DNA from 3 places in the Actinomadura sp. NPDC048955 genome. Region 3 is predicted to be linked to each of the others. Evidence: riboswitches for the same ligand, from Rfam matches in the RefSeq annotation. Region 3 holds a riboswitch; each other region holds the start of a gene.
What was found. A riboswitch is a leader RNA that binds a small molecule or an ion and turns the genes downstream of it on or off. The one in region 3 is predicted to bind thiamine pyrophosphate.
Positions count from the first base shown of each region.

Region 1 (2,195 bases), on a different contig from region 3:
AGCATCGCGGACAGGATGTCGGCGCTCACGGGCGTGAGCAGGATGCCGTTGCGGAAGTGCCCCGTGCCCACGAGCAGCCCGGGCAGCGCGGTCGGCCCCATCACGGGCGCGTTGTCGGGGGAGCCGGGCCGCAGCCCGGCGGTGACCTCCGCGAACTCCAGCTCGGTGATGCCCGGCAGCAGCTCGCGGGCGTCGCGCAGCAGCTCCCAGAGCCCGCCGGCGGTGACCCGCGTGTCGAAGCCCAGCTCCTCCTGCGTGGCGCCGAGGACGATCTCGCCGTCCGCGCGCGGCACCAGGTAGACCGAGGAGCCCCGGACGAGGCCGCGGGTCGGGCGCCGCAGGAAGGGCGCGCGGGTGCGCAGCCGGATCACCTGGCCCTTGACCGGGCGGACGGGTGGAACGGTCCCGGGAGGCAGGCCGCCGAGGTCGCCCGACCACGGCCCCGCGGCCAGCAGCACCCGGTCCGCGCGGAGCACGGTGCCGTCGTCCAGGCCCACGCCGGCGGCGGCGTCGTTCTCGACGACGACGCGCTCGGCCCGCCGCCGCACGAGCCGGACCCCCAGCCGCTCGCACGCCGCCAGTAGCGCCGGGGCGAGCCTGCGTGGGTCGACCGAGCCGTCCTCGGGGGCGAGCAGACCGCCGCGCACGCCGGGCGCGAGCATCGGCTCCAGCCGCCGGCACTCGCGGCGGGTGAGCGCCTCGACGGGGATGCCCAGGCTCTCCTGGAAGCGGCGCAGGTCGTCCAGGTGCCGCAGGTCGTCGGAGTCGAACGCGACCTCGATGATCCCGTCGGTGCGGTAGCCGGTCTCCAGGCCGGTCAGCTCCTCCAGTTCGGCGACGAACGCGCCGTACCGGTCGCGGGAGGCGAGGCCGAGCCGCAGCAGCGGCTCCTCGCCGTAGGTCAGCTCGCTGACCGGGGTGAGCATGCCCGCCGCCACCGAGGAGGCCCCGGACGCGGGCGCGGGGTCGACGACGGTGACGGCGGCGCCGCCGGCGGCGGCGCGCCAGGCGGTGGCGAGGCCGACCACCCCGGCGCCGATGATGACGATCTGCATGCGCGCTCCCTTCGCCGGCATGATCCGGATCAGGTCGTGGCGGTCGGCGGCCCGTTCAGCCGCCCTCTCAGCCCGGTCGCACCGGACTCCCGCGCTCTGTGCTGTTCTGCTGTGCCGTTCTGCTGGCCCCCACCTTACGACCTCGGGGAACCGGGCAACTGCCTGGACACCTGTCCACTCCCGGATCGCCGCCCGTTAGGGTGACCTCCATGGAGAGGGTCATCGTCGTGGGTGGCGGGCTGGCCGGCGTGCGCGCCGTGGAGGCCCTGCGGAGCAAGGGGTACGAGGGCGCGCTGACCCTCGTGTCGGCGGAGCGGCACCGGCCCTACGACCGGCCGCCGCTGTCGAAGGCCGTCCTCGCGGGCGAGTCCGACGACACGACCGTCGACGCCGACTGGGACGCGCTGCGCTGCGAGCTGCTGCTCGGCGAGCGCGCCACCGGCCTGCGGCTGGACGGGCCCGGACGCGGCGGAACGGTGGCGTCCACGGCGGGCGGGCTGCCCTTCGACGGGCTCGTGATCGCGACCGGCGCCGCCCCGATCACGCTGCCGGGGGAGGGGCGCCAGCATGTGCTGCGCACGATCGACGAGGCGCGCGACCTGCGCGCCCGGCTCACCCCCGGCGCCCGCATCGTGATCGTCGGTGCCGGCTGGATCGGCGCCGAGGTCGCCACGGCCGCGGCCCGCCGGGGCTGCGCGGTCACCGTCGTGGAGGCGGCCGACACCCCGCTGGCGGGCGCACTCGGCCCCGAGGCCGGCGTGCTCACCGCCCCCTGGTACGCCGAGGCGGGCGTCGAGCTGCGGACCGGGGTCAAGGTCGCGGAGGTGCGCGACGGCGGCCTCGCCCTCGCCGGAGGCGGCCGCGTCGAGGCCGACGAGGTGGTCGTCGGCGTCGGGGTCCGTCCCGTCCTGTCGTGGCTGGAGGGCTCCGGGCTGCTGCTGGAGCGCGGCGTCGTCACCGACGGCTCGTTCCGGACCTACATGGGCGAGGAGGACCCCGGCGCGCTGCGCCCGGACGTCGTCGCGGTCGGCGACTGCGCCGCCTGGTGGTCGCACCGCTACGGGCGGCGGCTCCTCGTCGAGCACTGGGACGCGGCGCTGAACGCCCCGGAGGTCGCCGCCGCGACCCTCCTCGGCCAGG
Region 1 covers NZ_JBEZJI010000001.1:68,709-70,903, forward strand. Annotated here, with positions in the region: gene thiO (glycine oxidase ThiO) at 1-1,055, opposite strand, end outside; TPP riboswitch at 1,045-1,158, opposite strand; gene AB0C84_RS00345 (FAD-dependent oxidoreductase) at 1,265-2,195, shown strand, end outside.
Region 1: it holds a riboswitch for thiamine pyrophosphate, as region 3 does, so the genes downstream of both, thiO (glycine oxidase ThiO) here and thiC (phosphomethylpyrimidine synthase ThiC) in region 3, are expected to answer to the same signal.

Region 2 (2,195 bases), on a different contig from region 3:
AAGTCGGCGGCGAGCACGCCGAGCATCGGCACGAACACCGACCCGATCAGCGACAGGAAGCCCGCGTAGTCGCCGATGTCCAGGACCAGCGCGAGCACGGTGATGCCGATGCCGAGCGCCACGCTCAGCACCCGGCGGTCGGCCCGGGGGAACAGGTTCTGGATCGACACCGCCGTGGAGTAGGTGTCGGCGAACGACTGGTCGGCCTCCCGCAGCACGAACACCGCGAAGAACACCACGCCCAGCGAGGCGCCGAGGAATGGGTCGAAGATCCTTTCCGAATCGCCCGCGACCAGCGCCAGCGCGAGCAGCCCGAGGACGTAGGCGACGATCTGCGTGACGGAGTAGCCGACGGCCGCGGCGCCGAACGCCCCGCGCTCGGTGCGCGCGTGCCGGGTGTAGTCGGCGGCGACCGGGACCCAGGAGATCGACACGGCCAGCGCGGCGTCGGCGCCGAGCCAGAACCCGCCCCACGAGCCCTGCGTCAGGTCGGGCAGCGGCTCCTGGACGAGCCGGACGTAGAAGTACACGAGCGCGATCGCCACCGCGACGGTCACGTAGCGGCGCAGCAGCCGCACCGAGCCGAGCGGCCAGACCGTCAGCACGGTCGTGATCGCGCCGGCGGCGACCACGTAGCCCCAGCGCGGGACGCCGTCCCACAGCTCGCGGGCGGCGTCGGCGATGACGATCAGCTCGAACGTCCCCCACCCGATCAGCTGGGCGATGTTGAGGACGGTCGGCGCGTACGACAGCCGCGCCCCGAACAGGCCGCGCAGCAGCACCATCGCGGGCTGCCCGGTGCGCGCCCCGGGCACGGCGGCGAGGCCGAGCATCAGCCCGCCGAGGGCCGTCCCGACGGCCATCGCGACGATGCCCGCCATGATCGAGATCGTCGGTCGGCCGTCGGCGTCCGGCGCGAGGACGGTGTAGGCGCCGGAGAAGGCCAGGAGGCTGACGCCGAGGTTCCCCCAGAAGGCGCTCTGGTCCCAGAATCCGAGGACCTTCGGGGCGGGCTCGTCGAGGGTGAACGGGACCTCGTCGCGGGCGCGCTCGCCCTCAGGGCGCTTTTCGACATCGGACGTCACGGGACGCACACTCCCTACGCCGGCATTACCCGGACAGGTTCATGCGGTCGGCGACGCCTCGGAGGCCGCCCTCTCAGCCCGGCTGTGGCCCGAGCTCCCGCGGTTATCGGTCAGGCCCGATCGTACAACCGCCCGTCCTCCCCCAAAAGAGGGCATCCGGGTCAGATCACTCGGCGTCCGCCCGATCAGGCGACATAGGGCGGGCCGTCCCCCGCGCCCTCCATCGGGCGCCCGGCGCCGGCCCACCCGTGCATGCCGTCGTCGACGTTCCTCGCCAGCCACCCCGCCTGGTTCAGCGCGGACGTGACCTGCGCGGACCGCGCCCCGGACCGGCAGATCACGTAGACCTCCCGGTCGCGCGGGACCTCCCCGGCGCGGTCGCCGAGCTGGCGCATGGGGATGTGGACCGCCGCGGGCGCGTGGCCCGCGTCCCACTCGTCCTGTTCCCGGACGTCCAGCAGGTAGCCGTCCTGCGGAACGTCCGCGGCGACAACGGCCGGTACGTCTTCCCCGAAATTCATCACACCCCCCATGGAACCGCGCGAAGCCCCCCTGCGTCGAATCACGCATGCGGTATCGGACGCTCCTTTTCGCAGCGCCCGGGCTGGCCATGCTCCTGTCCACGGCCGCCTGCGGCGACGAACAGGCAAACGGAAACTCCGCCGGAGGGCCTTCGGGCACGACGTCCGTGCAGCCGTCCGGCTCACCGGCGGACACACTCACCGTGCAGGTCAAGGCCTCCAAGGAGGCGCCCGCCAAGACCTGGCGGCTGACCTGCGAGCCGCCCGGCGGCGACCATCCCGAGGCGGCCGGCGCCTGCGCGGCGCTCACCAAGGTGAAGGAACCCTTCGCACCCGTCCCCAAGGACCAGATGTGCACCAAGATCTACGGCGGTCCGGAGATCGCCACGGTCAAGGGCACCTGGCGGGGCAAGCAGATCGACACCACGTTCACCCGCGACGACGGCTGCCAGCTGCACCGCTGGAGCCAGATCGGCCCGGTCTTCGGGAACGTCCCGAAGGTCCGCTGACCCTTCCGCCGGTCCGGACGAGCCATCCCCGTTCCGGCTCCGTCCACCGACCCGAGTGTCAGGCCCCGGCGCCCGCCGGG
Region 2 covers NZ_JBEZJI010000065.1:27,438-29,632, forward strand. Annotated here, with positions in the region: gene AB0C84_RS38270 (cytosine permease) at 1-1,085, opposite strand, end outside; TPP riboswitch at 1,079-1,196, opposite strand; gene AB0C84_RS38275 (rhodanese-like domain-containing protein) at 1,271-1,606, opposite strand; gene AB0C84_RS38280 (subtilase-type protease inhibitor) at 1,810-2,115, shown strand.
Region 2: it holds a riboswitch for thiamine pyrophosphate, as region 3 does, so the genes downstream of both, AB0C84_RS38270 (cytosine permease) here and thiC (phosphomethylpyrimidine synthase ThiC) in region 3, are expected to answer to the same signal.

Region 3 (2,195 bases):
CGAGACCGTCGCCGAGGTCGACGGAAGGGCGGTGACCCTGCTGAACAGCGGGTCGCTCCCGTCCGGGTGGCTTCCGGCCGCCCGGAGCGCGGCCGCGGACGCCCTCGGCGCGGCCTGGCGCGTCGTCGACGAGGAGGGCGAGGAGGTGCCGCCGCCCGCCGAGGGCGTCCTGGCCCGGGCCCGCCACCTCGTCGTGGACGGCAGGGGCCGGTACCGCGACCGGCGCGGCGGCACGGTCCTCGCGGTGGCCTGCCGCCGGCGCGGCAGCCGGACCACCGTGCTGCGCGACCCCCACGCCACCGCGCTGCTGGTGGTCCGCGGCCCGTCCCGGCTGCCGGGCCGCGACCGCGTGCGCGTCCTCGACGCGGCCGGCCGCCCCCTCGGGTTCGTGCGCGGCCCGCGCGAGCCGTCCTTCCACACCGCCGGCGGGATGCTCCTCGGCAGCACCCGCGCGACCGGCGACGGCCACGTCGTCACCGGCATCGACGGCCGCCGCTCGGCCACGCTGCGGATCGGCGGCGACGACGCCGAGGCCCGGGTTGAGCTGGAGCGATCGCCGTCCGCCCCGGACCCCCTGCGCACCCTGGTCCTGGCCCTGCCCGCCGCGCTCCGCGCGGGCGCGTTCTAGCCCATGGCCGGCGGTTGCGGCAACCGGGGCGGCCCGGGTTAACGTCGTGGCGACAGATCGCGGGGGCCCGGCGAACCGGGCTGAGATAGCGGCTGGGACGGCCGCTGACCGCATGAACCTGACCGGGTAATGCCGGCGTAGGGAGAGATCGAGTCGTCATGACCGAACCTGTGGTTCCAGCTGCCCGCAAGACCTACCTGCAGGGCTCGCGCCCGGATGTCCGGGTCCCGATGCGGGAGGTGCCGCTGACCAGCGGCGACGTCGTCGTCCTGTACGACACGTCCGGGCCGTACACCGATCCTGGGAAGGAGACCGACGTACGCAGGGGCCTGCCGCCGCTGCGGGAGTCCTGGATCGCCGAGCGCGGCGACACCGCCCCCTACGAGGGGCGGGCGGCGCGCCCCGAGGACGACGGGCGCCGCTCGTCGCCCCCCGCCTCCCCCGCGGGCGCAGGCGGCCTCCCCCTGGCCGACGGCGAGGACGCCCTGCCGAGGCGGCCGCGGCGCGCCACCGGCGGCGCGGTCACGCAGCGCGCCTACGCGCGGCGCGGGGAGATCACGCCGGAGATGGAGTTCGCCGCGCTGCGCGAGGGCGTGTCCCCGGAGTTCGTCCGGGACGAGCTGGCCGCCGGGCGCGCGGTGCTGCCCGCCAACGTCAACCATCCCGAGATCGAGCCGATGGTGATCGGGCGCAACTTCCTGGTGAAGGTCAACGCCAACATCGGCAACTCGGCCGTCGCGTCCTCGATCGAGGACGAGGTCGAGAAGATGACGTGGGCGACCCGCTGGGGCGCCGACACGATCATGGACCTGTCGACGGGCCGCGACATCCACACCACGCGCGAGTGGATCCTGCGTAACTCGCCCGTGCCGGTCGGGACCGTCCCGCTGTACCAGGCGGTCGAGAAGGTCGGCGGCGACCCGGCGGAGCTCACCTACGAGGTCTTCCGCGACACCGTGATCGAGCAGGCGGAGCAGGGCGTGGACTACATGACCGTCCACGCCGGAGTGCTGCTGTCCTACGTGCCGCTGACGGCGCGGCGCAAGACCGGGATCGTGTCGCGGGGCGGATCGATCATGGCGGCGTGGTGCCTGGCGCACCACGAGGAGAACTTCCTCTACACCCGTTTCGAGGAGCTGTGCGAGATCTTCGCCGCCTACGACGTGACCTGGTCGCTCGGGGACGGGCTGCGTCCCGGCTCCATCGCGGACGCCAACGACGAGGCCCAGTTCGCCGAGCTGCGCACCCAGGGCGAGCTGACGCGGATCGCCGCGCGGTTCGGCAACCAGGTGATGAACGAGGGGCCCGGACACGTCCCCATGCACAAGATCAAGGAGAACGTCGATCTGCAGCAGGAGTGGTGCGACGAGGCGCCGTTCTACACGCTCGGGCCGCTGACCACCGACATCGCGCCCGGCTACGACCACATCACCTCGGCGATCGGCGCCGCGATGATCGGCTGGCACGGCACCGCGATGCTCTGCTACGTCACCCCGAAGGAGCATCTCGGGCTGCCGGACCGCGAGGACGTCAAGGCCGGAGTGATCGCCTACAAGATCGCGGCGCA
Region 3 covers NZ_JBEZJI010000062.1:40,634-42,828, forward strand. Annotated here, with positions in the region: gene AB0C84_RS37650 (hypothetical protein) at 1-628, shown strand, start outside; TPP riboswitch at 678-791, shown strand; gene thiC (phosphomethylpyrimidine synthase ThiC) at 787-2,195, shown strand, end outside.